4 regions of the Mesorhizobium sp. B2-4-13 genome follow, and region 1 is predicted to be linked to each of the others. Evidence: riboswitches for the same ligand, from Rfam matches in the RefSeq annotation. Region 1 holds a riboswitch; each other region holds the start of a gene.
What was found. Region 1 has a riboswitch for cobalamin ahead of FJ936_RS01085 (aromatic ring-hydroxylating dioxygenase subunit alpha). Riboswitches for the same ligand answer to the same signal wherever they lie in the genome.
Positions count from the first base shown of each region.

Region 2: another riboswitch for cobalamin. It lies ahead of bluB (5,6-dimethylbenzimidazole synthase); the one in region 1 lies ahead of FJ936_RS01085 (aromatic ring-hydroxylating dioxygenase subunit alpha).
Region 3: another riboswitch for cobalamin. It lies ahead of FJ936_RS12250 (DUF1636 family protein); the one in region 1 lies ahead of FJ936_RS01085 (aromatic ring-hydroxylating dioxygenase subunit alpha).
Region 4: another riboswitch for cobalamin. It lies ahead of FJ936_RS12450 (CbtB domain-containing protein); the one in region 1 lies ahead of FJ936_RS01085 (aromatic ring-hydroxylating dioxygenase subunit alpha).

Region 1 is NZ_VFVB01000001.1:207,712-215,126, reverse strand. Features, by position in the region: gene FJ936_RS01120 (carbohydrate ABC transporter permease) at 1-968, shown strand, start outside; gene FJ936_RS01115 (alpha-glucosidase) at 973-2,637, shown strand; gene ugpC (sn-glycerol-3-phosphate ABC transporter ATP-binding protein UgpC) at 2,667-3,779, shown strand; gene FJ936_RS01105 (DUF680 domain-containing protein) at 3,854-4,102, opposite strand; gene FJ936_RS01100 (DUF680 domain-containing protein) at 4,173-4,379, opposite strand; gene FJ936_RS01095 (DUF680 domain-containing protein) at 4,449-4,655, opposite strand; gene FJ936_RS01090 (DUF680 domain-containing protein) at 4,725-4,925, opposite strand; cobalamin riboswitch at 5,419-5,621, shown strand; gene FJ936_RS01085 (aromatic ring-hydroxylating dioxygenase subunit alpha) at 5,734-6,981, shown strand; gene FJ936_RS01080 (hybrid-cluster NAD(P)-dependent oxidoreductase) at 7,059-7,415, shown strand, end outside.
Region 2 is NZ_VFVB01000003.1:756,222-763,636, forward strand. Features, by position in the region: gene FJ936_RS11640 (TetR/AcrR family transcriptional regulator) at 1-182, shown strand, start outside; gene FJ936_RS11645 (hypothetical protein) at 272-1,255, shown strand; partial or broken gene bluB (5,6-dimethylbenzimidazole synthase) at 1,372-2,046, opposite strand; cobalamin riboswitch at 2,049-2,232, opposite strand; gene FJ936_RS11655 (histone deacetylase family protein) at 2,411-3,337, shown strand; gene FJ936_RS11660 (exodeoxyribonuclease VII small subunit) at 3,341-3,592, shown strand; gene FJ936_RS11665 (DUF2277 domain-containing protein) at 3,685-3,951, shown strand; gene FJ936_RS11670 (pirin family protein) at 3,991-4,911, shown strand; gene dxs (1-deoxy-D-xylulose-5-phosphate synthase) at 4,987-6,924, shown strand; gene FJ936_RS11680 (hypothetical protein) at 7,073-7,366, shown strand; gene FJ936_RS11685 (GFA family protein) at 7,363-7,415, opposite strand, start outside.
Region 3 is NZ_VFVB01000004.1:65,002-72,416, forward strand. Features, by position in the region: gene FJ936_RS12240 (cobaltochelatase subunit CobN) at 1-372, opposite strand, end outside; gene cobW (cobalamin biosynthesis protein CobW) at 392-1,429, opposite strand; gene FJ936_RS12250 (DUF1636 family protein) at 1,426-1,860, opposite strand; cobalamin riboswitch at 1,898-2,105, opposite strand; gene FJ936_RS12255 (winged helix-turn-helix domain-containing protein) at 2,135-3,334, opposite strand; gene FJ936_RS12260 (NADH-quinone oxidoreductase subunit A) at 3,670-4,035, shown strand; gene FJ936_RS12265 (NADH-quinone oxidoreductase subunit B) at 4,026-4,607, shown strand; gene FJ936_RS12270 (NADH-quinone oxidoreductase subunit C) at 4,612-5,214, shown strand; gene FJ936_RS12275 (four helix bundle protein) at 5,249-5,626, shown strand; gene FJ936_RS12280 (NADH-quinone oxidoreductase subunit D) at 5,693-6,883, shown strand; partial or broken gene nuoE (NADH-quinone oxidoreductase subunit NuoE) at 6,884-7,415, shown strand, end outside.
Region 4 is NZ_VFVB01000004.1:102,700-110,114, forward strand. Features, by position in the region: gene mgtE (magnesium transporter) at 1-263, shown strand, start outside; gene FJ936_RS12425 (MerR family DNA-binding transcriptional regulator) at 403-789, shown strand; gene FJ936_RS12430 (isoprenylcysteine carboxylmethyltransferase family protein) at 796-1,302, opposite strand; gene FJ936_RS12435 (DUF1624 domain-containing protein) at 1,299-2,297, opposite strand; gene FJ936_RS12440 (MFS transporter) at 2,534-3,733, shown strand; gene FJ936_RS12445 (aromatic ring-hydroxylating dioxygenase subunit alpha) at 3,737-4,912, opposite strand; cobalamin riboswitch at 5,056-5,255, shown strand; gene FJ936_RS12450 (CbtB domain-containing protein) at 5,291-5,470, shown strand; gene FJ936_RS12455 (CbtA family protein) at 5,486-6,289, shown strand; gene cobU (bifunctional adenosylcobinamide kinase/adenosylcobinamide-phosphate guanylyltransferase) at 6,282-6,797, shown strand; gene cobO (cob(I)yrinic acid a,c-diamide adenosyltransferase) at 6,799-7,413, shown strand; gene cbiB (adenosylcobinamide-phosphate synthase CbiB) at 7,410-7,415, opposite strand, start outside.

The sequences.
Region 1 (7,415 bases):
GACTGCCGGCCGCCTCCACACAAATAGAAAAGGACGGCAAGTTCGTTCTCCAGGGCAACATCTTCGGCGACGGGGCCAAGCGCGCGATAAGCGCCTTCGGCGTCAAGGCGGCGGCACCGACGCAGTATCCTGCCGGCACATCAGCCGATCTCGGTGACGGCGTGACCCTCCAGATCAACGCCGACGGCAGCTTCGTCATGGCCTCGCCAAAGGCGTTCGAGGGCGACAGGGGCCAGCGCATCTACTACGCTTCGTCGGCGCCGCCGAAATTCACCACCGACAATTATCAGACCGTGCTGTTTTCCGAAGGCATCGGCCGCTCCTTCATGAATTCGCTAACGGTCACCATCCCGGCGACCGTCATCCCGATCCTGATCGCGGCCTTTGCGGCTTACGCACTGGCCTGGATGCGCTTTCCAGGCCGCGCGCTCCTGATCGCCGTCGTCATCGGCTTGCTGGTGGTGCCGCTGCAGATGTCGCTCATTCCACTGCTGAAGCTCTACAATGGCGTCGGCACGTTCTTCGGCGTGCCGTCCAAGACCTACCTCGGCATCTGGCTGGCGCATACCGGCTTCGGACTGCCCTTCGCCATCTACCTCTTGCGAAGCTATATTGCCGGCCTGCCGCGCGAGATCATGGAATCGGCGCGCATCGACGGCGCCAGCGATTTCGAGATCTTCGTCAAGATCGTGCTGCCGCTGTCCTTCCCGGTGCTTGCCTCCTTCGCCATCTTCCAATTCCTGTGGGTATGGAACGATCTCCTGGTGGCAATGGTTTTCCTCGGAACGGCGCCCGATCAGATCGTGCTGACGGCCAAGCTCAATGCTCTGCTTGGCTCGCGTGGCGGTAACTGGGAGATCCTGACGACATCGGCCTTCATCACCATCATCGTGCCGCTGATCGTCTTCTTCTCGCTGCAGCGTTATTTCGTCCGCGGGCTGCTGGCCGGCTCGGTGAAAGGAGGTTGAGACCATGCAATCGGCTTTGAAGGCGACTTCGAAACCAGACCCCGCCATCGACCGCGACTGGTGGCGGGGCGCGGTGATCTACCAGATCTATCCGCGCAGCTATCAGGATTCCAATGGCGACGGCATCGGCGACCTCAAGGGCATCATCGGCAGGCTGCCCTACATTGCCGCCCTTGGCGCGGACGCCATCTGGATCTCGCCTTTCTTCAAATCGCCAATGAAGGATTTCGGCTATGACGTCTCGGATTATTGTGACGTCGACCCGATGTTCGGTACGCTGGCGGATTTCGATGCGCTGACGGCGGAGGCGCACCGACTGGGCCTCAAGGTGATGATCGACGAGGTGCTGTCGCATACCGCCGACATCCACCCCTGGTTCAAGGAAAGCCGCTCGAGCCGCACCAATCCCAAGGCCGACTGGTATGTCTGGGCGGATGCGAGACCCGATGGCACGCCGCCCAACAACTGGCTGTCGATCTTTGGCGGCTCGGCCTGGCAATGGGACACCAGCCGCCAGCAATACTACCTGCACAATTTCCTGGCCGAGCAGCCCGACCTCAATTTCCACAACCGCGAAGTCCAGGACGCGCTGCTCGACGTCACCCGCTTCTGGCTGGAACGCGGCGTCGACGGCTTTCGCCTCGACACCATCAATTTTTACTTCCACAGCCAGGGGCTGGAAAACAACCCGCCGCTGCCGCCGGAACAGCGCAACGACCAGACGGCGCCGGCGGTCAATCCCTACAACTACCAGGACCATATCTACGACAAAAGCCGACCGGAAAACCTCGCCTTCCTCGAGCGCTTCCGCGCGCTGCTCGACGAGTACACGGCGACCGCAGCGGTCGGCGAAGTCGGCGATTCGCAACGCGGGCTGGACGTGGTCGCCGCCTATACCGCCGGCGGCAAGCGCGTGCACATGTGCTATTCCTTCGACTTCCTGGCGCCGGAAAAGATCAGTGCCGCCAAGGTCCGCTCGGTGCTGGAAGCTTTTGGCCGGGTGGCCAGCGATGGCTGGTCGTGCTGGGCATTTTCCAACCATGACGTGATGCGACCGGCCTCGCGCTGGGCCGCCGACGAGGCGGACCCGTCGGCCTATCTCAAGGTCATCTCGGCATTGCTGATGTCGCTGCGCGGTTCGGTCTGCATCTACCAGGGCGAAGAACTCGGCCTCGGCGAGGCCGACCTGCGCTTCGAGGATCTGCAGGATCCCTACGGCATCCGTTTCTGGCCTGAATTCAAGGGCCGCGACGGCTGCCGCACGCCCATGGTGTGGGATGGCAATGCAAGGAATGGCGGCTTCTCCCAGGCAAAACCCTGGTTGCCGGTACCGGCCGAGCATCTGCCGCAGGCGGTCAACGTGCAGCAAGGCGACGAAACCTCCCTGCTTGAGCATTACCGGCGCTTTCTTTCTTTCCGCCGCGCCCATCCGGCGCTGGCCAAGGGGGACATCGCCTTCATCGAAAGCCAGGGCGACACCGTCGCCTTCACCCGCCGGTCGGGCAATGAGGAGATCGTCTGCGTCTTCAATCTGGGCGCAAGGCCGGCGAAGGTTGACCTCGGCAACCGAACCCTGCAACCTTTGCCGGGACACGGGTTCTCCGGGCAGGCGAGCACCGGGTCGGTCGAGCTCGGCGGCTATGGCGCCTGGTTCGGACGCATAGGCTGAAACATCCGAGGAATCACTGGAGGAAACCAATGGCCGATGTCAATTTGAGACAAGTGAAGAAGTCCTATGGCAATCTTAACATTCTCCACGGCATCGACCTCGACATCAAATCGGGCGAGTTCATAGTCTTCGTCGGCCCGTCGGGCTGCGGCAAGTCGACCTTGCTGCGCTCGATCGCCGGGCTCGAGGAAATCACGTCGGGTGAACTCAAGATCGACGGCCACGTGGTCAACGACGTGCCACCCTCGAAGCGCGGCATCGCCATGGTGTTCCAGTCCTATGCCCTCTACCCGCACATGACCGTCTACGACAACATGGCCTTCTCGATGAAGATCGGTGGGGAAAGCAAGGCCGAGATCGACAAAAGGGTTCGGCAAGCCGCCGAGATCCTGCAGCTGACCAAATATCTCGACCGTCTGCCCAAGGCGATGTCGGGCGGCCAGCGGCAGCGCGTCGCCATCGGCCGCGCCATCGTGCGCAATCCGAAGGTGTTCCTGTTCGACGAACCGCTGTCGAACCTTGACGCCGCATTGCGCGTTGCGACGCGCATCGAGATCGCCAAGCTCAAGGAATCGATGCCCAACACGACCATGATCTACGTCACGCACGACCAGGTCGAGGCGATGACGCTGGCCGACCGCATCGTCGTGCTGAAGGACGGGCACATCGAGCAGGTCGGCACGCCCATGGAACTCTACAAGAACCCCGGCAACCTCTTCGTCGCCCAGTTCATCGGCTCGCCGGCCATGAACATCCTGCCGGCGACGGTCGACAAGACGGGCAATCCGACCATCGTCAGCCATGTCGGCGGCCGCAAGGCGACGGTGCCGATCGCGACACCTGCTTCGGCAAAGGGAGCGGCGGTCAGCTTCGGCGTACGGCCGGAAGATCTCGCGATCGCCAGCGGTGCGGATTATCTGTTCGAGGGGACCGTCGATTATCTCGAACAGCTTGGCGAGGTCCAGCTGGTCTATGTCGATATCGGCCGGGCCGACCTGCCGCTGGTGACCAAGCTGCCGGGCAATGTCGAGGTCAAGCGCGGCTCGACGCTGCGGCTGACCGCCAATGCCGGCGATCTCCATATCTTCGATGCGGATGGTCGCTCCTTTGCCCTCCACGAAGCGGAAGCAAAGGCGGCCTGAAGACGGCCGTCCGGTAATGCAAAGAACAAAAGCGGCGGGCCTGGCCCGCCGCTCTTGTTGTCTGCACAGGCTGGTTAGTTGTTGCCGAAGAGATTGCGATCGGCACCCTGATGGGCCGGCTTCTGCACGTCGCCGGACGAGTTGAGCAGCTTGTAGACAGGCGAATCGCTGTTGCGGATCGCACCTGTATGCGACGTATCGACATTGACAGTCGACGAAGCGGTGGGCTGGTTGACGCCGTTGGAGCCATAATTGTCGCTGCCGGCGAAGGCGCTGCCGGAGACGGCCAGAACGGCGGCGGCGGCAATGAGGATCTTGTTCATTTTAGGTACTCCTGAATTTTGGAAGTCCCGCAGACCGGCGGACAAAAGCCTACCGGCCGTGGGATGGCCATTAGTGGCCGAAGAGGTTGCGGTCGCTGCCCTGCTGGACAGGCGCCGAGGTGGCCGGAGCCGACTTGCCGATCGACGCGGTATTCGAATTGTCGGTCGAAGCGGCAGCAGCCTGATTGGCGCCGTTGGAGCCATAGTTGTCGCTGCCGGCGAAAGCGCTGCCAGAAAGGGCCAGAACGGCGGCGGCAGCAATAAGGATCTTGTTCATGTTAGGTACTCCTGAATTTTGGAAGTCCGGCTGCCGGCGGGCCAGAGCCCACCGGCCGTGGGATGGCCGTTAATGGCCGAAGAGGTTGCGGTCGCTGCCCTGCTGGACAGGCGCCGAGGTGGCCGGAGCCGACTTGCCGATCGACGCGGTGTTCGAATTGTCGGTCGAAGCGGCAGCAGCCTGGTTGGCGCCGTTGGAACCATAGTTGTCGCTGCCGGCGAAAGCGCTGCCGGAGAGAGCCAGAACGGCAGCGGCAGCAATGAGGATCTTGTTCATTTTAATACTCCTGAATTTGTAGGGTCCACCAGCGCGGCAGGGTCACCCGCCGCGTGCCGGGGATGGCTATTAATTGTTGCCGAAGAGGTTGTGGTCGGCGCCCGTCACAGGCGTCTGGGCAGCCGGCTCCGACTTCTTGGTCGAAGCGGTGTAGGAGCTGTCGACAGTAGCCGTGGGGGTCGCGGCGTTCGAACCATAATGGTCGCTGCTAGCGAAGGCGCTGCCGGAAATAGCCAGAAGGGCGGCGGCAGTGAGAATGATCTTTTTCATTTTTGTACTCCAGTATTTTTCCCGTCCGTCTAGCGGCGTGTCTTGGGATTAAAATCGCGTCGTTCGGACAGCCCCGATGTGGGAGAGCCCCCTTGCCGTTTCCAATCACGAAGTTGTTCAGCGTGGACCATGACTCCACCACTTGAAATTGTACCAACGCCTTCTACATGTCTCATTTTTCCATTTGATATCAAATAGTTGTCTAAGATCACGACCCGATCACCAACTGTGTCGGAAGGCTGGGCGTTCACACCGTCCTGCACGCACCGTCAACAGAAACGAACCGTTCGGTTCGATTTTAGACTCTGCTAATAGTCACTTTTCGAAACCATTAACCCTTTTCCGGCCCGGCTGAGGGTCGAAAACGGTGCCCGCGCGCCTGGCGAGAAAAGGCGATTCCCCCGCTGCAACCGCGCCGGGACGATCCCGCGTATGTGTCGCGCCGCATGGATGCGATGTCGCTTTCGTGCCGATGTCGCAAACCCTGTCGTGATTAGATCGAGCGATCTCAGGTGCCGCTGCGTGACGACGGAGCGGAGAATTGGGAAGCCGGTCAGATTCCGGCGCTGCCCCCGCAACGGTGGTGGAGTTCAAGTCGCAACGGGAGACCACTGGGCGAAAGCTTGGGAAGGTGTCGCGATGGTCCGCCAGGACAACTCCAGAGCCCGGAAACCAGCCCGAGATCGCTAGAACTCGACTGATCGCGGTGGGCGGTCAAGGGGCGGATGGTGTTGTCCGGCTTTCGCCGGCTTGCGCCCAGTCCTTCCTCCATCACCACCAGTTCAGTCCTTGAAAATGAGGACAGGACATGGACGCGCGCAACGACATGCTGAGGCTTTTGAACGGCCGCAGACAGGGCCTTTCGCTGGAACAGCCCTTCTATACCGACCCGGACTACTTCAAGCTTGACATGGAACTGATCTGGTATCGCGACTGGCTGTTCATCGGCCATGATTGCGAGTTGCCCAAGCCGGGCAGCTTCATCACCGTGCAGATCGGCGACTATCCGGTCGTGCTGGTGCGCGATCAGCAGGGCAAGATCAACGCTTTCCACAATTCCTGCCGCCATCGCGGCAGCCGCGTCTGCAACACCGACAAGGGCATGGCCGCCAAACTGGTGTGTCCCTATCACCAGTGGACCTACGAACTCGACGGCCGGCTGCTGTTCGCCCGCCAGATGGCCGATGGGTTCGACAAGAGCCAGTTCGGGCTCAAGCCGGTCGCCTGCGAAAGCGTCGCCGGCTATGTCTTCATCTGCCTGGCCAAGGAGCCCGCCGACTTCGCGCCGATGCGGGCGATGATCGAGCCCTATCTCCAGCCGCACCGGCTGAGCGAGGCCAAGATCGCCTTCGAGAGCACGATCATCGAGAAGGGCAACTGGAAGCTGGTCTGGGAAAACAACCGCGAATGCTACCATTGCGCGGGCAACCATCCTGAGCTGTGCAAGACCTTCCCGGAAGCGCCGACCGTGACCGGCGTGCAAGGCGCCGACAGCGATCCGGAGATGCTGGCCCACTGGGCGAAGTGCGAAGCTGTTGGCCTGCCCAGCAAGTTTCGCATCGACCCGGCCGGACAATACCGCGCCACCCGCGCGCCGCTGCTGCGCGATGCCCAGAGCTACACGATGACCGGCAAGCGGGCGGTGAAGAAGAACCTGTCCGACAGCGTCTCGGCCGACCGGATCGGCACGCTGATGCACTATCACTACCCGACAACCTGGAACCATATCCTCGTGGATCATGCGGTGACGTTCCGCGTGCTGCCGGTCAGCGCCACGGAAACAGCGGTTACGACCAAATGGCTGGTCCACAAGGATGCCGTGGAAGGCGTCGACTACGATCTCGCCGAACTCACCCATGTCTGGACCGAGACCAACGACCAGGACCGCCGCATCGTCGAGGAAAACGCCTTCGGCATCCTGTCGCCGGCCTACGAGCCCGGTCCCTATTCGGAGCTGCACGAGGGCGGCGTCATCCAGTTCGTCGACTGGTACGCGCGCTTTATCGGCCCACGGCTTTCCGAAGACGGCCGGCCCGCTCTGCGCAGTGTCGCCTAGCGCATGTCGGCCAAAACTGTGCAGCGGCTTTGGGATCACGACATGCCCAAAATGAAAGGTATGCAGGGATGAACGCCATGACTGATCTTGGCCTCTATCGCCATCTCGACCAGATGGCGCCGTGGAACGACAGGCTGCAGGTGCTGGAGGTGACCGGCGTCAGCGACGAGGCGCCCGACGTTAAGACCTTCACCTTCCGCTCCGACAACCAGACCTGGTTCCGCTACAAGCCGGGCCAGTTCGTGACGCTGGAATTGCCGACACCGGACGGCCCGCTGATGCGCACCTACACGCTGTCATCATCGCCGTCACGGCCATTCTCGATCGCGGTGACGGTGAAGGCGCAGGCGGGCAGCGTCGGCACACGCTGGATGTTCGATCACCTGACGCCCGGCTCGCACGTCAAGGCCTATGGACCGGGCGGCGACTTTTCG
Region 2 (7,415 bases), on a different contig from region 1:
GGGTGGTCGTCCCCGGCGTCGACCCGGAGTCGGCAGCGCGGCTGATCAATGGGGCGAGCAGCCAGGCCGCGCAGCGCATCGCCAATTCGCAAGATCCCGAAGCGACATCGAAGATGGTGGTGGCCGCGTTCAAGCAATTGCTCGAAGGCCTGCTGAAAAAGCCGGAAGCGCTTTCAAGATGAACCACCATGGCAGTCCCGCCACTGCCTGCAATTGACAATAGCCGGTTTGAGCGCATCCTCCGCAGCCATCTCTGAGGGGAGATTCGGGCATGTGGGATTTCGATATCGGCAGGTCGGTGTCCATCATGATGCGGACCTGGCCTTTCATTGTCTTTCGCATGATCATCTATTTTGGGATCACCCTGGCCTACATCGTGGCCACCGGCACCGGCGCCTCCGTCGGCTATGGCGTCGGCCATATTTCCACCGATCCCGACGGACCATTGTCTTTTGCGATGTGGGGCGGCGTGGTCGGTTTCGGCATCGTCTCGATCGCCGTCCACTGGATCCGCGAATACATCCTCTACGTCGTCAAGGCGGGCCATATCGCCGTCATGGTGCATCTGATCGAGGGCCATGATATTCCCAATGGCCAGAACCAGATCGCCTACGCGAAAGAGGTCGTGACCGAGCGTTTTGCCGAGGCCAACATCCTTTTCGTCGTCGACCAATTGGTCAAGGGCGCCATACGCGCCATCACCGGCCTGCTCGGCGGCATCGCGGCCTTCCTGCCCATTCCTGGCCTGAGCGGCCTGGTTTCGTTCCTCAACACGGTGATTCGCCTGTCGCTGACCTATGTCGACGAGATCATTCTCGGCTACAACATCCGCAACAGTTCGTCCTCGCCGTTCGAAACCGCGCGCCAAGGCGTTGTGCTCTACGCCCAGAACGGCAAGACCATGGTCAAGAATGCCGTCTGGCTAGGGGTCATCATGTGGGGCGTGTCGTTCGTGATTTTCCTGCTGATGCTGGCTCCGGCAGCCGCTATTCTTTACGTCATGCCCGGGCAGCTCGCCGGCTGGGCTTTCGTGCTGGCAATCGTCTTTGCCTGGGCTTTCAAGGCGGCCTTCATCGAGCCGTTCGCCATTGCCTGCCTGATGCAGGTCTATTTCAAGACCATCGAGGGTCAGGTGCCCGATGCCGCCTGGGACGCCAGGCTGGCCGAAGCCTCGTCGAAGTTCAGGGAACTCAAGGACAGGGCACTGGCTTCTTTCGGTGGCTCACGGTGGGGCACTGCCGGCGCGACGAGCTGATCAACCGGCCTCGCCGGCGCACCGGCGACGGTGCCGAGGCGCGCCACTGCTGATTTGAGCGGCGCTTCGCCTTGTCCGCGAAAAGTCTCGCTCATGATAAGCTCGGGCAACGGCAGCCGCCGGCCCCAGCCGTGTGTTTCGAGATCCGGCTTCGGTGCGAATTCGGAAACGCGGCCGACGCAGAGATAGGCGATCGGCGTCACTTGATCGGGAATACCCAGCAAGCTTTTCAGCGCTTGCGCCTCGATGATGCTGACCCAGCCGACGCCGACGCCCTCGGCGCGTGCCGCCAGCCAAAAATTCTGCACCGCGCAGACCGTGCTGTAGAGATCCATCTCCGGATTGTGCCAGCGCCCCAGCGGCGAGCCTTTCGAGCGCTCGCGGTCGCAGGTGATGCAGATGTTGAGCGCGCTTTCGCAAATGCCTTCCAGCTTAAGCTTGCGGTAGAGCGCCTGCCGTTCTGCCTCGATTTCAGGCAGTTCCCGTTCTCGCGCGGCCAGGAACAGGTCGCGCACTTCCGCCCGCCGCGCGGCATCGCGAATGACGATGAAGTTCCAGGGTTGCATGAAGCCGACCGATGGCGCGTGATGGGCGGCAAGCAGCAGCCGCGCCAGCACTTCGTCGTCGATCGCTTCCGATGTAAAATGGCTGCGGACGTCGCGCCGCGTAAACATGGCGCGGTAAACAGCGTCGCGCGCAATCTGGTCAAATCCATCGCCCATTGGAGCGGTCATAGCTTCCGGCATCGCTTGTCCCCTTGCGATTGCAATCGATGTCATCCGCCTGACCATGCGGATGACGATGCCTGCCAGGCCGGTCTTCTGGCTCGGGATCAACCCGCGTCCGGTGCCTTCCCGTCATCGACAGTGGCATTTTACCGGCGCGGTCCCCCTCACAGCGTTGGGCACGCCACGGAGTTCAACCGTGTTCCCGATTCTCCCGCCAAGGCATTTGCAGCCAAGTGGAATCACTTGGCGTCGCAGAATGTCGCTAAAACAAACAGCCCGGCGGGCACCAGGCAGTGGTTGCGACCTTACGCCGAAGGGCCGGCGCCGCCAATGCCCGCAGCGACATGAATGGACGCAGGTTCGATTTTCCCCAGCGATCAAGCCGCAACGCATGGCCATCACGACGCCGGGGCACTAGATAGGGGGCATGGCCACCCGTCTCTACACGCACCCGATCTTTCTCGAACACATCACGCCGCCCGGTCACCCCGAGCGGCCCGACCGCCTGCGCGCCATCGAGCGCGTGCTCGACGACGAAGCTTTTGCCACGCTTGACCGCGTCGAGGCACCGCACGGCGACGAGGCGACCATCCTCTACGCGCATCCCGCCGATTTCGTCGCGCGTGTCCGCGCCGCCATCCCCGACGAAGGCATTGCCCGCATCGACGCCGACACCACCGCCAGCCCGAAAAGCTGGCAAGCGGTGATTACGGCGATCGGTGCCGCCAATGCTGCCGTCGACGACGTCTTTGCGGGCCGCGCCGACAACGTTTTCGTCGCCGCCCGTCCGCCCGGCCACCATGCCGAAAAGACCACGGCCATGGGCTTCTGCTTCTTCAACACGGCGGCAATCGCAGCGCGCCATGCGCAGAAGAAGCACGGCGCCGAGCGTGTCGCGGTCGTCGACTGGGACGTGCACCACGGCAACGGCACGCAGGATATTTTCTGGGACGATCCCTCGGTGCTCTATTGCTCGACGCACCAGATGCCGCTTTATCCCGGCACGGGCGCGAAGAGTGAGACCGGCGCCGGCAACATCGTCAATGCGCCGCTGGCGCCTCGGACGGGCAGCGAGGTGTTTCGCGATGCGTTCCTGTCGCGCGTGCTGCCGGCACTCGACAATTTCGCGCCGGATCTGATTATCGTTTCGGCCGGCTTCGACGCGCACCATCGCGACCCGCTGGCGAAAATCAATCTGACCGAGGACGATTTCGACTGGGCGACCGGCCAGCTGATGCAGCGCGCCGCAATCCACGGCGGCAACCGGCTCGTCAGCCTGCTCGAGGGCGGCTACGATCTGCAGGGATTGGCATTTTCGGTCGCCGCCCATGTCGGGCGACTGATGAAAGGATGAATGATGACCGGTGAGATCAACGAAGACGTCAAGGCGATGAGCTTTGAACAGGCACTCGACGCACTGGAGAAGATCGTCGATGATCTGGAGCGTGGCGACGTGCCGCTCGACCAGTCGATCCGGATTTACGAGCGCGGGGAGGCGCTGAAGGTTCATTGCGACCGGCTGCTGAAGGCCGCCGAGGACAAGGTCGAGAAGATCAGGCTGTCGCGCGACGGCAAGCCGGTTGGAACCGAGCCGCTCGACGCGGACTGAGGTCCGGAGCAGCCTTACCGGTTTTTGGACACGATCATCATTGAGGATACAGTTCGTCCCGATTGAAACGGACAAGAGGAGATACGGAAGCGATGTGCAGAAACATCAAGACCCTGTTCAATTTTGATCCGCCGGCAACCAACGACGAAGTCCGCGACGCGGCACTGCAGTTTGTCCGCAAGCTGAGCGGCACGACGCGGCCTTCTGCCAAGAACCAGCATGTGTTCGATCATGCGGTCGAAGCCATCGCGGCATCCGCACGCGAATTGCTCGATTCCCTCGAAACCCACCAGCATCCTCGCAATCGCGAAGAGGTGGCGGCCAAATTAAAAGCGAAAGCGGCGATCCGGTTCGCCTGATATGCCCAAGCGCCCACTGACCGCTGACGAGGAGAGTTCATGAGCTTCTTCCCCGGCAAGGACCCTGAGGCCGGCGATGCCTTCGCCAGCGACCAGATCGAGCTGATGGTTATCCCCAACGCCAAGGACATTGGCGGTTTCGAGGTGCGTCGCGCCTTGCCGACCGCCAAGCGGCGCCTGGTCGGGCCGTTCATCTTCTTCGATCGAATGGGTCCCGCGATCATGCGCGCGGGCCAGGCGCTCGATGTCCGTCCCCACCCGCATATCGGCCTGTCGACCGTGACCTATCTGTTCGACGGCAAGATCAGGCACCGCGATTCGCTCGGCACCGAAATGGTCATTCAACCCGGCGACGTGAACCTGATGACGGCCGGTCGCGGCATCGTCCACTCCGAGCGCACGCCGCAGGAATTGCGCGGCGCGCCGATGTCGATCTCCGGCCTGCAGACCTGGTTGGCTCTGCCGGACGGCAAGGAAGAGGTGGCACCGGTGTTCGAGAACACAGCGGCGCTGCGGCTTCCCGAAATCGACGCCGAAGGCGTCAGCGGCCGCGTCGTCATCGGTGATTTCCAGGGTTTGCGATCTCCGGTGCGGGCCGATTCCGAAACGCTCTACGCAGATTTGCGGCTGGCGCCCGGCGCCAGCGTAAAAATCCCAGCCGATGCCGAGGAGCGCGCCATCTACACGCTGGAGGGCGAGGTCTCGATTTCGGGTGATGCGTTCCCAGCGGAACGGCTGCTGGTATTCCGGCCCGGCGACGAGATCGTCATATCGTCATCGACCGGTGCGCATTTCATGCTGTTCGGCGGCGCCTCGCTTGGTTCGAAGCGCTACATCTGGTGGAATTTCGTTTCCTCGTCCAAGGAGCGCATCGAGCAGGCCAAGCAGGAATGGAAGACTGGCCGCTTCGATATCGTTCCTGGCGATGAGAAAGAATTCATACCGCTGCCGGAAGGCTGAGAAGATCGGTGATGCGCTGACCGTCCGCGTCAGCGACACGCATTTACTTTCGCCGGCCGGCGGCCTATCCCGCCGATGAACAGAAAGTCTGGGCCCAACGTGAACGCAACGCCGCATACGCCGCTTCTCGATAGGGTTCGCGTCCCGGCCGACCTGCGCACGCTGGCCGAGAGCGACTTGCCGCAACTGGCATCAGAGCTTCGCCTCGAACTGATCGACGCGGTGTCGCGCACCGGCGGCCATCTCGGTGCCGGCCTTGGCGTGGTCGAACTGACGGTGGCGCTGCATTATGTCTTCAACACACCCGATGACCGGCTGATCTGGGATGTCGGCCACCAGGCCTATCCGCACAAGATACTGACCGGCCGTCGCGACCGCATCCGCACCTTGCGCCAGGAAGGCGGGTTGTCGGGCTTCACCCGCCGAGCCGAGAGCGAATACGACCCGTTCGGCGCCGCCCACTCCTCGACATCGATATCGGCCGGCCTCGGCATGGCCGCCGCCCGCGACCTCTCAGGCGGGCGCAACAATGTCATCTCCGTCATCGGCGACGGCGCCATGTCGGCCGGCATGGCTTATGAGGCGATGAACAATGCCGGCGCGCTCGATGCGCGCCTCATCGTCATCCTCAACGACAATGACATGTCGATCGCCCCGCCAACCGGCGCCATGAGCGCCTATCTGGCGCGTCTGGCTTCCGGCAAGGCCTATGTCGGCCTGCGCGACTTCGGCAAGAAGCTGACCTCCTATCTCGGCAAGCGGGCCGATCGAGCCATCACCCGCGCGGTCGAGCATGCGCGCGGTTACGTCACCGGCGGCACCTTGTTCGAGGAACTCGGCTTCTATCACATCGGCCCGATTGACGGTCACAATCTGGAGCATCTCATCCCGGTCCTGAAAAATGTCCGTGACAACGGCAAGGGTCCGGTGCTGATCCATGTCGTCACCCAGAAGGGCAAGGGCTACGCGCCGGCGGAAGCGGCCGCCGACAAGTATCATGGCGTCAACAAATTCGACGTCATCACCGGCGCACAGGCCAAGGCGCCGGCCAATGCACCGGCCTACACCAAGGTGTTTGCCGAAAGCCTGATCCAGGAGGGGCGCGAGGACGACCGCATCGTCGCCGTCACCGCCGCGATGCCGGGCGGCACCGGCCTCGACCTGTTCGGCGAGGTGTTTCCGTCAAGGACTTTCGACGTCGGCATTGCCGAGCAGCATGCGGTGACCTTCGCCGCCGGCCTGGCGACGGAAGGCTACAAGCCCTTCGCCGCGATCTATTCGACCTTCCTGCAGCGCGCCTACGATCAGGTCGTCCATGACGTCGCGATCCAGAAACTGCCGGTGCGTTTCCCCATCGATCGCGCCGGCTTTGTCGGCGCCGACGGTGCCACCCATTGCGGCGCCTTCGACACCACCTTCCTGGCAAGCCTGCCGGGCTTTGTCGTAATGGCCGCGGCCGACGAGGCGGAATTGCGTCACATGGTGCGCACCGCCGCCAGCTATGACGACGGGCCGATCGCCTTCCGCTATCCGCGCGGCAACGGCGTCGGCGTCGACATGCCCGAGCGCGGCTCTGTTCTGGAGATCGGCAAAGGCCGCATCGTCCGGGAAGGCAGCAAGGTTGCCCTCCTGTCCTTCGGCACAAGGCTGCAGGATTGCCTCATCGCGGCCGAGGAACTCGGCGCGGCCGGGCTTTCCACCACGGTCGCCGATGCCCGTTTCGCCAAGCCGCTCGACCAGGATCTGATCCGGCGGCTGGCCCGCTCGCATGAGGTTCTGGTGACGGTGGAGGAGGGCGCAATTGGCGGCTTCGCCAGCCATGTGCTGCAATTCCTCGCCCATGAAGGACTGCTCGAAAGCGGCCTGAAGGTACGCCCGCTGGTGCTGCCGGATGACTTCACCGACCACGCCAAGCCAGAGAAGATGTATGCCGATGCTGGCCTCGACGTCGCCGGAATCGTGCGCACCGTATTCACCGCGCTCGGTCATACGGTCCGCGCCCAGCGCGCCTGAATCAAAACCTCAACAGCTTGAATCAGTTTGCCGGCTCGATTTTATAAGGCATTGTTAACGTTGCCGTTTGGCGTTTTGCTTACCCTGTCCCTTGGCCGTTTTTCAACGCCGCCCTGCTAGATCACAGCCAGGCAGGGAGACAACGAGAATGAAGACGCTTCTGTGCGGCGCGGCCTTCTTGGCGGTGATGGTCGTACCGGCTGCCGCCGAAACGCCCTACGACCGCAATCTCGAAAAGGCGGCGATAGGCATTGTCGCCGGCAAGATGGGCGATATCCGCGGCGGCTTTTCCTACAAGCAAATTCCGCAGCTTGTGGTGCCGCCGGATCCTTCGCCTGTATCACCTGTTGCGACCGGGCATGCGCGTGAGCAGGCTTCAGGCGGTCGAGACGACGGTTTGTCTCCAGCCATCGAGCGCCAGGCTCCGCGAACCATCTTCTAAAACCACATGTCGCGTACGCAGCGGCCGTCGCGCGGCAGATCGTCGTAAG
Region 3 (7,415 bases), on a different contig from region 1:
CCTAAGATCCTCGTCGTGGCTTTCGCCGGGAAGCAGCGCCAGTTTGATGCCGCGTTCGCGGGCAATCACCGCCAGTTGGTCGCAGCCATAGCGCCACCAGTCGTAGCCGCCGAGGATGCGCACCAGGATGATTTTGGCGTGGCGGGCGACGCTGTCTATCCAGAGGTCGACGGACATGGGATGGCGCAGGTCGCGCAGTGCGGCCAAGCGCATAGAGGGCAGGCGACCGGCATCGGCCTTCCACGCCGCAGCCAGTCCGGCGAGATCGCTGTCGGTGAAGGACAGGGCCACGATATCCGCTGGCGTCTGCCTGAGATCGACAGGCTCGGCGAGGTCGTCGAGCGAGGCGGAGGTCGTGGTGAGGATGTGCATCGTGGCCCGGGCCTGAAAATCAGCCGGCGAGGATACGTTCGATCGCCGGGCGGTTCAGCCCCTTGAGGCCAATAACGACGAGCCGCGAGCGGCGGTCGTCCCCAGCGGTCCAGGCGCGGTCATAGTAATGATTGACGCGCGGGCCGACGGCTTGCAGCAGGAGCCGCATAGGTTTGCCGCCGACCTCGACGAAGCCTTTCACGCGCAGCACGTTTTCCTGTTCGGCGGCCGCGGCGACGCGCTTTGCCAGCTCGTCGGGATTGGCGATCGAGGGAATGTCGACGATGAACGTGTCGAAGTCGTCATGCTCGTGATCGAATGCGCCGTCATGGTGGGACTTGCGGTTCTCGATGTCGTCCTCGACGGCGAGACCGAGCCCGAGCAGCACCGAGGGATCGACCTTGCCATGAGACGTCGGCACGATCTTCACGGCGCGGGCGGAGTGTTCGTTGACGATGGCCTTGGCGCGAGCCGAGCCGGCGGCGTCCATTAGGTCGCTCTTCGACAGGATGATTAGGTCGGCGCAGGCGATCTGGTCCTCGAACACTTCCTCGACCGGATCGTCATGGTCGAGGCTCTGGTCCTGCGCGCGCTGCGCCTGCAGGGCGTCCATGTCATTGGCGACGCGGCCTTCCGCCAGTGCGGGACCGTCGACCACGGCGATGACGCCATCGACCGTTACGCGGCTCTTCACCGTCGGCCACTGGAAAGCCTGGACCAGCGGTTTGGGCAGAGCGAGGCCCGAGGTTTCGATCAGGATATGGTCGACCTTCGGCGTCAGCGACAGGATCTTGTCGAGCGCCGGCACAAAATCGTCGGCCACGGTGCAGCAGATGCAGCCATTGGCCAGTTCGACGATGTTTTCCTCTGGGCAGGTGTCGATGCCGCATCCCTTGAGGATCTCGCCGTCGATGCCGATGTCGCCGAACTCGTTGACGATGATGGCGATCCGCTTGCCGCCGGCGTTTTCCAGGAGATGGCGGACCAGCGTCGTCTTGCCGGCGCCGAGGAAGCCGGTGACGACGGTGCAGGGAACGCGGGACAGAGATGTTGTCATGATCGATCTTTCAGCATGTCGAGGGGAGGGATGCGGGCAACGAGGCCGCGCTTGAGGCTATCGGGTCTGCCTCGCCAGGGAATGAGGCCGTCGTTCGAGGTGGCGAAGAGTTTCGCGCCGGTGACGAGATCGGCGCCGCTGGTCGTGGTCAGATCGCCGAACACATAGCTCCAGCAGCCGTCGCGCAGGACCGCGGCGCTCAGGCGGCGCTTGCAATTGCCGAGGCATTCGACCGTGCGGATGCGAATCTTCTCGCCCGAGGCGGCTTGGCGCGTATCTTCGGCCAAAAGTTCGCCGGCCCGGGGATGGGCGTCGGAGCCGGTCTCGTCGCGACAGGAAGCGCAGACAATGACCGTGATGCCGGCCAGGGGATGATCCCCGCCGGACGAAATGTCGGTTGTTTCAGCCGAAAAACTGCTGTCGCGATCCACATCAGGCTCCTTGCCCGGAAAACCCGCCAGGCGATCGGATTCTTGCATTCCAGACGGCAGGTCTCCTGGCTCGCGGGTCATCGCCTTGGGTAGCCGCCTTCCCGGGACAATCCCAGTGGCTTTCGGCCTTGGCTCTTCGCTCACAGTTGCGGGGACAGCCGCGGATTTGGGATCTTCAATCCCGCACCGCATTCCCTCTTGGCTCCTCCCTTTGCCGAGAGGAGACCGTCTGGATGGGATTTAGGCTCTTGCGGGCAGTGGTGTCAACGCGAGCTTACGACACCGCGATGTCGGACAGCGCCGGGCCGAGATCGCCGGCAGGCGTTATTTCCATCCGCTCGAGGCCAAGCCAGCCCTGCATCTGCTTCAATTCCTCGAAGAGTTGAGCCGCAGTCTCCGCCGGTGCATTGGCCTGCGCATAGGCCGCATGGACACGCAGGACACTGGCCGGCCGGTCAGCCTTGAGGTCGACGCGCGCCACGATCCTGTCGCCGAGCAGGAAAGGCAGGACATAGTAGCCGTATTGGCGCTTGTCGGCCGGCGTGTAGATTTCGATGCGGTAATGGAAGTCGAACAGCCGCTCCGAGCGCGAACGCTCGAAGACGACCGGATCGAACGGCGCCAGCAGAGCGCGGGCCTCGATCTTGCGCGGGATACGGGCGTCCTTGTGAAGGTAAGCCGGCTTGTCCCAGCCCTCGACACGGACCGGCAGCAAGTCGCCGAGTTCGACCAGTTCCTCCAGCCGGCCTTTCATGTCGGCCGGCGAGAGCCGAAAATAATCGCGCAGGTCGCCTGATGTCGCCACGCCATGGGCACGGGCGGAAATGCGCAGCAATTCGCGGTGCGCGTCCTCAGGCGTCGGTACCGGCAGATCGAGGATCGCCTGCGGCAGCACGCGCTCCGGCAGGTCGTAAAAGCGCTCGAAGCCGCGCCGGTGCGCGGTGGTGATGCGCCCGGCCCAGAACAGCCATTCGAAGGCGTGCTTGGCATGGCTCCAACCCCACCAGCCACCGGAGCCTTTCTGGCCTTCGAGCGCCGAAGCGGCGATCGGCCCGCGCGCGACGACCTCGCGGTAGATCTCTTCTATATAGGCGGCGTGCTCGCGGCCCCATTTGGCCAGCCCCAGATACATTTCATCGCCTTGCTCGGCGCGCTGCATGCGCCAGCGCATCAGTGGGTAGGTCTCGACCGGCAGGAACGAGGCTTCATGCGCCCAATATTCGAAGACGGTGCGCTTGCGCGTTACGGCGGCGTTGTCGAGCAAAGCGAGGGGATAGGGGCCGAGACGCGAATAGAGCGGCATGTAATGAGCGCGCACCACCGCACTGACGGAATCGATCTGCAACAGGCCGGTGCGGGACAGAACGCGGGCGAAATGGCGGCGGTCCGGCGTGCCGGCGGGGCGGGGATCGAGAAATCCCTGGGCGGCGAGGGCGATGCGCCGGGCGGCGGCAAGCGAGATCTTTTCCTTCATGCGTATGCGTCCCTGATGGACCTGTCTGGCGTCATTGCCCGGCGTGATTCCCGTCCATGCTAGCAGGGTTTTGGCGGCAACCCTGTCAGGAGACAAAAGTGGAGTTAAAAGCGAAGGAAATCAAACAGGAGCGGATGGGACCAGTTTCTCCCGGAATGCCGTCCAGCTCGGTGTTTTGAACAAGGTTTGACTTGCTTCGCTGGAAGTGCTGCGCTAACCCTCGCCGCGTTGCAGCATAGGCCCCTTAAAACGGTTCAGCGGTTAATCTGTCACGCTTCCGCATTAAGGTTCGGTGCTGTAGTCAAAGTGGATTGGCGCCAACGGAAAGCCGCTGCATGAACGCACTTCTCAGTTCGTACCTGCCCATCGTCCTGTTTATCGGCGTGGCACTGGTCGTCGGCCTGGCGCTGCTGGCGGCTCCGTTCCTGGTGGCGTATCGCAACCCCGATCCCGAAAAGCTTTCCGCCTACGAGTGCGGTTTCAACTCGTTCGACGATGCCCGCATGAAATTCGACATCCGCTTCTACCTGGTGTCGATCCTGTTCATTATATTCGACCTGGAAGTTGCCTTCCTCTTCCCCTGGGCAGTGTCCTTCTCGAAGATCGGCATGCTCGGTTTCTGGTCAATGATGGTGTTTTTGGCAGTGCTGACCATCGGCTTTGCCTATGAATGGAAAAAAGGAGCGCTGGAATGGGATTGAACGACAGTTCAGGCACCCTCGTCGCGCCGAAGCCCAAAGGTATTATCGACCCCAACACCGGTAGGCCGGTAGGGGAGGACGATCCCTTCTTCCTCGAAATCAACAATGAGCTTGCCGACAAGGGCTTTCTGGTCACCTCGACCGAGGCGCTGATCACCTGGGCGCGCAGCGGCTCGCTGATGTTCATGACCTTCGGTCTGGCTTGCTGCGCGGTCGAGATGATCCACACCTCGATGCCGCGCTACGATTCGGAGCGGTTCGGTGTCGCGCCGCGCGCGTCTCCGCGCCAGTCCGACATCATGATCGTCGCCGGCACGCTGACCAACAAGATGGCACCGGCGCTGCGCAAGGTCTACGACCAGATGCCGGAGCCGCGCTACGTCATCTCGATGGGCTCCTGCGCCAATGGCGGCGGCTACTATCATTATTCCTATTCGGTGGTGCGTGGCTGCGACCGGGTCGTGCCGGTCGACATCTATGTGCCCGGCTGCCCGCCGAGCGCCGAAGCCCTGCTCTATGGCATTCTTCTGCTGCAGAAGAAGATCCGCCGCACCGGCACGATCGAACGGTAAATCCATGGCCGCCTCCTTAAGCGAACTGTCGACCTATCTCGGCGAGAAGCTGCCTGGCCGCTTCGGCGATGCGGTATTCGCCTATGGCGAGCTCACCGTTCACGTCGAGCCTCAAAACCTGATCGAGGTGATGACCTTCCTGCGCGACGATGCGCGCTGCCAGTTCATCTCGATCATCGATGTCTGCGGTGCCGACTACCCGTCGCGGGCCAAGCGCTTCGACGTCGTCTATCACCTGCTTTCGCCGAAGCAGAATGTGCGCATTCGCATCAAGGTGCAGACCGACGAGGAGACGATGGTGCCTTCGATCACCGGCGTCTATCCTGGCGCCGACTGGTTCGAGCGCGAAACCTACGATCTCTATGGCGTGCTGTTTTCGGGCCACCCGGACCTGCGCCGCCTGCTGACGGACTACGGTTTCGAAGGCCATCCGCTGCGCAAGGATTTCCCGCTGACCGGTTTCGTCGAAGTGCGTTACGACGACGAAGCCAAGCGCGTCATCTACGAGCCGGTGGAACTGAAGCAGGAATTCAGGAACTTTGACTTTTTGAGCCCCTGGGAGGGAACCGACTATGTCCTGCCCGGCGACGAAAAAGCGAAACAGTGAGTAGGGAGGTAGTGAGTAGTCAGTAGGAGAAAAGTTGGAGCGACGGATCGAATCTTATCGCGACTTGAAGGTGTGGCAATCAGCGATGACGCTCGCTGAAGACTGTTACCGCCACACTAAGGACTTCCCGAAAGAAGAGATCTACGGCATGACCTCTCAGATGCGCCGATCGGCGGTTTCGATCGCGGCGAATGTCGCGGAGGGATACGGTCGCGAAAACAGAGGTTCGTTCGTTCAATTTTTGCGCATGGCGCAAGGTTCGTTGAAGGAACTGGAAACGCACATACTACTGGCATGCCGGGTCGGCTTGCTGCGAAAAGACAATGAGATTGAACTGCTGCTGCGATGCGAAGAGATTGGAAAAATGATGAGATCTCTTATCCGAACGGTGCAGGCCAAGCAGGCGGAATGAAGCAGGCATTGAGATTGATGATCACTACTCACTACTCACTACTGACTCTTCGCCAGAGGCGCCAGAATGGCTGAAACCTCCGTCCGCAACTTTAACATCAACTTCGGACCTCAACACCCTGCCGCGCACGGCGTTTTGCGCCTCGTGCTGGAGTTGGACGGCGAAGTCGTCGACCGCGTCGATCCGCATATCGGGCTCTTGCATCGCGGTACGGAGAAGCTGATCGAGGCAAAAACCTATCTGCAGGCGCTGCCTTATCTCGACCGGCTCGATTATTGCGCGCCGATGAACCAGGAGCACGCCTTCGCGCTGGCCGCCGAGCGCCTGCTCGGCATCGAGGTGCCGAGGCGCGGCCAGCTGATCCGCGTGCTCTATTGCGAAATCGGCCGTATCATGTCGCACATCCTCAATGTGACGACGCAAGCCATGGACGTCGGCGCGCTGACGCCGCCGCTGTGGGGCTTCGTCGAGCGCGAAAAGCTGATGGTGTTCTATGAGCGCGCCTCCGGCTCGCGCATGCATGCGGCCTATTTCCGGCCCGGCGGCGTCCACCAGGACCTGCCGCGCCAGCTGGTCGAGGACATCGGCAAGTGGATCGACCCGTTCCTGAAATCGCTCGACGATCTCGACAGGCTGCTCACCGGCAACCGCATCTTCAAGCAGCGCAATGTCGACATCGGCATCGTCTCGCTGGCCGACGCCTGGGCCTGGGGCTTTTCGGGCGTCATGGTCCGTGGTTCGGGCTCGCCGTGGGACCTGCGCAAGTCGCAGCCCTATGAATGCTATTCGGAAATGGATTTCGACATCCCTGTCGGCAAGAACGGCGACTGTTTCGACCGCTACCTCGTGCGCATGGAAGAAATGCGCCAGTCGGCACGGATCATGCGCCAGTGCATCGATCTCCTGCTCGGCAAGGAAAGCACCGGGCCGGTGTCGAACCTCGACGGCAAGGTGGTGCCGCCCAAGCGCCAGGCGATGAAGCGTTCGATGGAAGCGCTCATCCATCACTTCAAGCTCTACACCGAGGGCTACCGCGTCCCGGCCGGCGAGGTCTATGCGGCGGTCGAGGCGCCAAAGGGCGAGTTCGGCGTCTACCTAGTCTCCGACGGCACCAACAAGCCTTATCGCTGCAAGCTGCGCGCACCTGGTTTCGCGCATCTGCAAGCCATGGATTTCCTCTGCCGCGGCCACATGCTGGCCGACGTCACCGCCGTCCTCGGCTCCCTCGACATCGTGTTTGGTGAGGTCGATCGCTAAATGTCAGTCCGCCGTCTCGCAGAAGCCAGCGTCCAGCCAGCCTCCTTCGCCTTCAACCGGGCGAATGCGGCAGCGGCGAAGCAATGGATCAAGAAGTATCCCAAGGGCCGCGAGCAGTCGGCGATCATTCCCCTGCTGATGATAGCGCAGGAGCAGGAAGGCTGGGTCACCAAGGCGGCGATCGAGACGATTTCCGACATGCTCGGCATGCCGCGTATCCGCGGCCTCGAGGTCGCGACCTTCTATACGCAGTACCAGTTGAACCCCGTCGGCACCCGTGCGCACATCCAGGTTTGCGGTACCACGCCCTGCATGCTGCGCGGCTCGGAAGCGCTGATGGATGTGTGCCGCTCGAAGATCCATCACGACCAATTCCACACCAACGACAAGGGCACGCTGTCGTGGGAAGAGGTCGAGTGCCTCGGCGCCTGTGTCAACGCGCCAATGGTCATGGTGTTCAAGGACACGTTCGAGGATCTGACACCGGAACGGCTGGCTGAAATCATCGATCTCTACGATGCGGGCAAGGGCG
Region 4 (7,415 bases), on a different contig from region 1:
TCAACGGCATCGTCTTCGCCGTGCTGATCGGCATCGTCGCCGCAAGTTGGTTCCGCGACCCTAATCTCGGCGGCATCATCGCGGCGGCCATGATCATCAACATGTTCGTGGCGGCCCTTGCCGGCATCCTGATCCCGCTGCTGCTCCATAGGTTCAAGGTGGATCCCGCGGTCGCTTCGGCGGTTTTCGTCACCACGGTCACCGATGTCGTTGGATTCTTTGCCTTCCTCGGCCTCGCGAGCTGGTGGTTCGGCGTCCGGTAAGTGTCTCAATTGACTTTTACGTAAATGCCGTGCGAGGCTTGTGCGGGGTGCCGCGTCGATTCCGGCGGGCAAGGGTTTGGTTCGGGACAGAAGGGAGACGCCGCATGGCGATCGCCTGGAATTCCGGCAGGGAGTGACAATGCGGGAATATTATTCGATCACCGAACTGACCCGCGAATTCGACGTGTCGACGCGGACGCTGCGTTTCTATGAAGACGAGGGATTGGTGCAGCCGGTGCGGCGCGGCCGCACACGCCTGTTTCGCCCTTCCGACCGCCACCTCATCCGGCAGATCATGCGCGGAAAACGCCTCGGCTTCTCGATCAACGAGATCCGCGAGATCATCCAGATGTACAAGGAGCCGCCGGGCGAGGTCGGGCAGCTCAAGCTGATGATCAAGCGCATCGAGGAAAAGCGCGAAGACCTCAGGCAGAAACGTCGCGACCTCGAGGAGACACTGGCCGAACTCGATCAGGCCGAGGAGTCTTGCGTCGAGCGGCTGGTCGAGCTCGGCGTCAACACCTAACCCTGCTCAAATCCAGCGCCGCACTCGTTTTGCATAGTCGCGGTATTTCTTGCCGAATTTCGCCGCCAATATCTTTTCCTCGCCCTCGATCGCGACCTTCTGAGTGATGAAGGCCGCGACGAAGGCAAGCAGGAAGAACCAGGCGATGCCCGAGACGAAGGCGACGCCGATCAACAGCAGCGTGTTGGCCAGGTACATCGGATTGCGGCTGACGCCGAAGGGGCCGGTCGTGACGAGATGATCGGGCACGGCGTTGGGATTGAGCGTGGTCCTGGCCCGTATCATGGTGCGGATCGCTGTGAACCAGAGTACGGCCACGGCGAACAATGCCACCCAGCCGGCGGCGAACAAGATGTCGCCAAGGAGATCGCCGATCCAGGGCAGCGGGATGTAGAGGCCGAGCACGACACTGATGAGGATGGCGGCGGCGTAGATCACCGGCGGCCACGGTACCAGCCCAGGCTTCGGCCCGGTCGCAGGCTTCGGTTCGATCCCAGGTTTTGGCCCGATCATTGTGTCCCTCCCTCCGTCATCTTGTCGTCGGTCTTGGCGGTGCACGTTGCGGCAAGATCGGACAGATGCGCCCTGAAGTCCGCAGTCTGGTCGTTGTTGAAGAGCCGATCAAGAGAGGCTTCACCTTCGAGCGTTTCGAGCATGCAGCCGCAATAGCTCGAACAGAAGGTTGCGTTGCGCATCTGCTCGCACGATCGCTGGCAGGTTTTCAGGAAATTGACCTGCGGGGTTTCGACCTGCGCCGGCATCACTTGCGAGAACAGCCAGACGCAGCCGATCAGCAGCGGCTGGTGGATCAGGTAGAAAGCCAGGCTGTGGCGGCCGATGAAGACCAGCGGGTTGGACCAGCGTCCGGGCGCCAGGTTCGCCAGGCGTGCCCTTATGCCGGAGGTGGAGGCGAATTTCGCCACCGCAATGCCCGTAAGCACGGCGCCGAACCAAGGGAATAGCGGAACGTAGTCGTTGGAGCGCGGATTGATCGCCGACAGGCCGATCCACCAGAGCCAGGGATGATCGAGAGCCTCGAAGCGCAGGTAGACTGGTGCCGCGATGACGAGCGCGGCGACGGCAAGCGTCAGCAACGCCGGCAAGCGCAGGAAGGCGAGGCCGAGCAGGCTGGCGAGCGCGATCTCGTGCAGGATGCCGAAGAAGATGAACCCGTCGGGCGTGGCGATGCGAGTGACGACCGAAATGGCGACCGCCGCGCCGGCGATCATGGCGAACCGCTTCCAGAAGCCGTTCCAGCGGATCTGTCGGCCATGGGCGAGATAGAGGCTGACGCCAACCAGGAACAGGAAGGTCGATGCGATGCAGCGGGCGTAGAACTTCCACCAGCCGAAGGCGGTGAGGCCAGGATCGGTGTAGCCGAAGAATTCCAGGTCCCAGGTGAAGTGGTAGCTCGCCATCGCGATCAGCGCGATGCCGCGCAAGATATCGATGGCGACGATGCGCTTCGATGGCTGCGGGACGGGTGCGGTCGGCGTGTGGATGCTCATGGTCTCGCGATCTGATTCAGCCCCTCCACGACGACTATCACGGTTGCACCGGATAGAAGAAGACCGGTCGCCTTGGCCTGGACCGCGCGGCGGGGTCCGCGCCAGCCGCCGGGTTGGGCCAGCGCGGAAAAGTCTTTGACCGGCTTCGCTTTTTGCCGGATGTGCGTCGGTTTCCTCTTAATGGGCCTGAAATGTCCACGGCAGATTCGACGCCGCGATTCTGCTTTGGGGAAGCAATGTCCACCCATGTTCGCCATCCGATCTGGCTTCCGGCCCTCAAGGCCGCGGATGCGCGCACCTTCGCCTCGCTTTACGCGGTCGAATCCTTCGCCCGCGCCATGGTGTCGAGCGTCATACCGATCCAGGCCTACGAGATTCTCCACAACGAGCAGATCGTCTCGATACTTTACACCGCCGTGTCCCTGCTCGGCCTGTCGGTGACCTTGTTCATGCCGATGCTGATCCGCCGCTTCGCGCGGCGCTGGGTCTACACGGCGGGCGCCTGCCTGCTCGCTATCGGCTCGCTGTTCTTCGTCACCCATACGCTCGCCGGGCAACTGGCCGGGATGCTGTGCCGGGTGATGGGCGCCAGCGCGCTGTCGATCACGCTCAACCTCTACATCATGGATCACATCCGCAAGACCGATTTCATGCAGGCCGAATCGCTGCGCATGGCGTGGTCGATGGTTGCCTGGACCTGCGGGCCGACGCTCGGCATTTTTCTCTATACGCGCTTCGGCATTTATGCCGCGCATGGCGCGGTGGCGGTGTTCGCCATGGCTTTACTGGCGCTGTTCTGGACCTATCGGCTGAGCGACAACCAGTCGATCCGCCCGGGCAAGACACGACCGGCCAATCCGCTCGCCAACATCGGCCGCTTCGTCGCGCAGCCGAGGCTGAGATTGGCCTGGCTGATAGCCTTCGGCCGTTCCTGCTTCTGGACGACCTTCTTCGTCTATGGACCGCTGTTCATGGTCATCACCGGCGAGGGCGAATTGGCCGGCGGCCTGCTGGTCTCGGCCGGCAACGCGCTGCTGTTCATGGCGATCTTCTGGGGCAAGGCGGGGAATCGCTTCGGCGGCCGCAGGACCATGACATTTGCCTATTTCGCCATGTCGGCGACGCTGCTGGCGGCCGGTGCCGTGGGCGAAACCGTGCCGTTGCTCACCGGTGCCTTCCTGCTGTGCGGCGCCTTCTTCACCATCGCGCTCGACGCGCTGGGTTCGACCGCCTTCATGCGCTCGGTGCGCTCCTATGAGCGCGCGCAGATGGCGGCGGTCTACCGCACCTATCTCGATTTTTCCGAACTGACGCCGCCGCTGGTCTATTCGGTGGTGCTGGCCTTCTTCGGCCTGGGCTCGGTGTTCGTCACGCTCGGACTGCTTGCCGCGTTCTGCGGCTTCATGACCTGGCGATATCTGCCGAAGTCGCTGTGATCTTCAGGCCTCGGGTGAGCGCGCAGCGTGCCGTTCGCGCACCCAATCGTGGAAGCGGTGAAGGTCGTACTCCTCGGGCATCAGCACGCCAGCTGTATGACGCATCGAGCGCAGGCCCTTCTGGTTGACCTCGCAGATTGCCGCGTCCTCCTCCAGCACCTGTGTGCCGAAGGCAACGATGTTGTCGACGTTGGTCTCAGCGAGCGCCTCGGGCGCGAACAGCCATTCCGCGGTCAATTCGGTCTGTTCGGGACCGAGCGGCGTAAGCCGCACGGTCCTGACATAGTCGACATGGCCGACAATGAACATCGACGGCAGGTTGGTGGCGTAAGTCTGACCGGCGGTTCGTTCCGCCGGCGTCAAGCCCGGGAAGACCGGCCCGTGCGCCTGCCCATCACGCGACCATGTCTCAGCCCCGGTGCGCAGGCCGCCGGAAAATTCCGGCGCGTCATTGTCGGCGTGGCGGAGCCATTCGGGATCGTCATGCCGGCTCATCAGGCCGCGGCCATAGATCGGCACCAGCCGCGACAGGTCCTTGTGGACGCCCGGGCAGTGCAGGCACTCGTTGAAGTTTTCCCAAAAAATCTTCCAGTTGCAGTTCATCACCTTGCGCAGCACGTGCCCTGATACCAGCGTTTCCAGCGGCCAGTTGCCGAAGTCGCCGGAGGCCGGGTCGAAGGAGGATTGCGCCGAGCTGGCGGCATCTTCCGCAAGATTGACGAAGACGAAGCCCCGCCACACCGAGAGCGCGACGCGATAAAGCGGGTGATCGGCCTTGTCGAAGCCGTCAGGCAGCGATTTCGACAGCACGCGCACCAGATCGCCACGCAGCGAATAGGACCAGGCGTGATACGGGCAGGTGATCAGCCGCGCCTTCAGCCGGCCCTGGCTTTCCTGGCAAAGCTGCGAGCCGCGATGCCGGCAGGTGTTGTGGAAGGCATGCAACTCGCCGGTGTCGTCGCGGAGCAGGAGGATTTCCTGCGTACCGACGCGGAAGGTGCGGAACGCCAAAGGCTGGGCAAGGTCGGCCTCGCGGCAGACGAGCAGCCAGTTCCTGTACCAGATGGCGTCGAGATCGCGCTGATAGTTGTCCTGGTCCCAATAGGCCGACGAGGGCAGCGTCGGCTCGGTTCGAGTCAGGCCGTTATAGGGCACGCACTCGCTGGCATTGGGCTGCATGGCTGGTTTCCCGTGAGGGGTGCCAGCCGACACCCGGCCATGAAGTTTGTCAATCGGGACGGGATGAGGGCAGCTTCGCCGATACGGCGCTCCTGCGCTGGCGGCTGTCGGAATTTGGTTTGCCGGGCGCGGCGAATTTCCCTATAGTCCCCGATGTCGTCGGTTCCTTTTTGGAGCCAAGAGGGAATGCGGTGCGGGCAGGAATTCCTGCCCAATGCCGTGGCTGCCCCCGCAACTGTGTGCGGTAGTCCTCTCCATATGCCACTGAAGATTTTTCTTCGGGAAGGTGGGGAAGGGCGCTTATCCGCGAGCCAGGAGACCTGCCGGCGACAGGAAACTGACTTCGATGCCCTCGGGTGGAGGGCGAAAGGACAAGACATGACTACCGCTTCCGTCTCCCTCGGCGCCTCCGTCTCCTCGCAGTCGCGCTTCATGCAGCTCGCGCTTGCGGCGCTGCTCGGCATCTTCGTCGTCGGCTTTGTCGGCTTCTCGCATATCGATGCGGTCCACAATGCTGCCCACGACTATCGCCACTCGATGGCGTTTCCCTGCCACTAACGAGGATCCGACATCATGAATCTGTTTCGCAACGTCGTGTTCGTCGCGGCGATCGCGGGGCTCGTGGCCGGTGTCGTTCTCGCCTGCATGCAGGCCTATGCCACCGTGCCGCTGATCCTCAAGGCGGAAGTCTACGAAAAGGCCGGCGGCGGCCACCACCATGATCACGCGGCCGCACCAGCGGCGACCGATGATGCCATGAGCACGGTGGCGCCCGCTGGGAATGCCATGAGCTCTGCCGCGCCCGCGGGCACCGATGCCGTGACACCGGCGGAGGAAGACGAAGGCTGGGCGCCAGCCGACGGTTTCGAGCGTTTCGCCTTTAGCGTGGTTGCCAACATCGTCACCGGGATCGGCTTCGCGCTGGTCCTGGTCGCGGTTTCCGAGTTCTTCGGCGGCGTCGGCAACTGGCGCCAGGGTGTGTTCTGGGGCCTGGCCGGCTTTGCCGTGTTCACACTGGCACCGGGTCTCGGACTGCAGCCGGAACTGCCGGCAATGCCGGCGGCCGATCTTCTGCCGCGCCAGATCTGGTGGACGGCGACGGCGGCCGCGACCGCGACCGGCCTGGGCCTGATCGTGTTTCGCAGATCGTTGCCATTGACCATCCTCGCCGTCTTGCTGATCGTCGCGCCACATGTCGTCGGCGCGCCGCAGCCCGACAGTTTCGAAACACCGATCCCGGAAGGCCTACACCATCAGTTCGTGGTGGCGGTGACGGTGACCAATCTGGTGTTCTGGCTGGTGCTCGGCGCGATCGTGGGCGTGGTGCGCAGGCGCTTCACCGGCATGGCGACCAGCCTGCGCGACAGCTTTGCCTGATCGCGGCAGGCTGACCTTCATCATCGGTGGTGCGCGCTCCGGCAAGAGCGCGCACGCCGAAACCCTGATGACGGCATTGCCCTCGCCATGGGCCTATATCGCCACGGCGCAAGCCCATGACGACGAGATGCGCGAGCGGATCGCGCTGCACCGCTCGCGGCGCGGTGAGGGCTGGTCGACCATCGATGCGCCACTCGACCTCGCCGAAGCGCTGGAGGCGTTGCCAGACGGGCAGCCGGTGCTTGCCGACTGCGTGACGCTGTGGCTGACCAATCACATGCTGGCCGATCACGACGTCGAGGCCGCGTGCCGGCGGCTGGCGGACGTGCTGTCGCGGCCGCGCGGACCGTGGTTCGTGGTAACGAACGAGGTCGGGCAAGGCATCGTGCCCGACAACGCACTGGCGCGTCGGTTTCGTGACGATGCCGGCCGGCTCAACCAGCGGGTCGCCGCGATTGCCGACACGGTGCTGCTCATGGTGGCGGGGCTACCGCTCAAGGTGAAGTGAAATGACCGATATCGACGACAAGGATGAAGAACGCCATCGCGCCAAGATGGCCAAGCGCAAGGCGGTGCAGGACGCCGAGGTTGCGGGCAAGACGATCGAGAAGGGGTTGCTGATCGTCAACACCGGTCCCGGCAAGGGCAAGACCACGGCCGCCTTCGGTCTCGCGCTGCGCATGCTCGGCTACGGCAAGCGCGTCGGCGTCGTCCAGTTCATCAAGGGCAAGTGGCACACCGGCGAGAAGGACGCCTTTGCCGTCTTTGGCGACCGTGTCGTCTGGCACGCAATGGGCGAGGGTTTCACCTGGGAGACGCAGGACCTGAAGCGCGACATCGCTGCCGCCGAGGCCGCCTGGGCCAAGGCTCTGGAATTGATCGGCGATCCTTCGATCAGCCTTGTCGTGCTCGACGAGCTCAACATTGCCTTGCGCTACGACTATCTCGCTCTCGACAAGGTGGTTGCGGCGCTCAAGGCTCGCCGCGAAGGCCTGCATGTCGTCGTCACCGGCCGCAACGCCAAGCCGGCACTGATCGAGGCGGCGGACCTGGTCACCGAGATGGGGGTGACAAAGCACCATTTCTCGGCGGGCGTGAAAGCGCAGCAAGGCATCGAGTTCTAGAA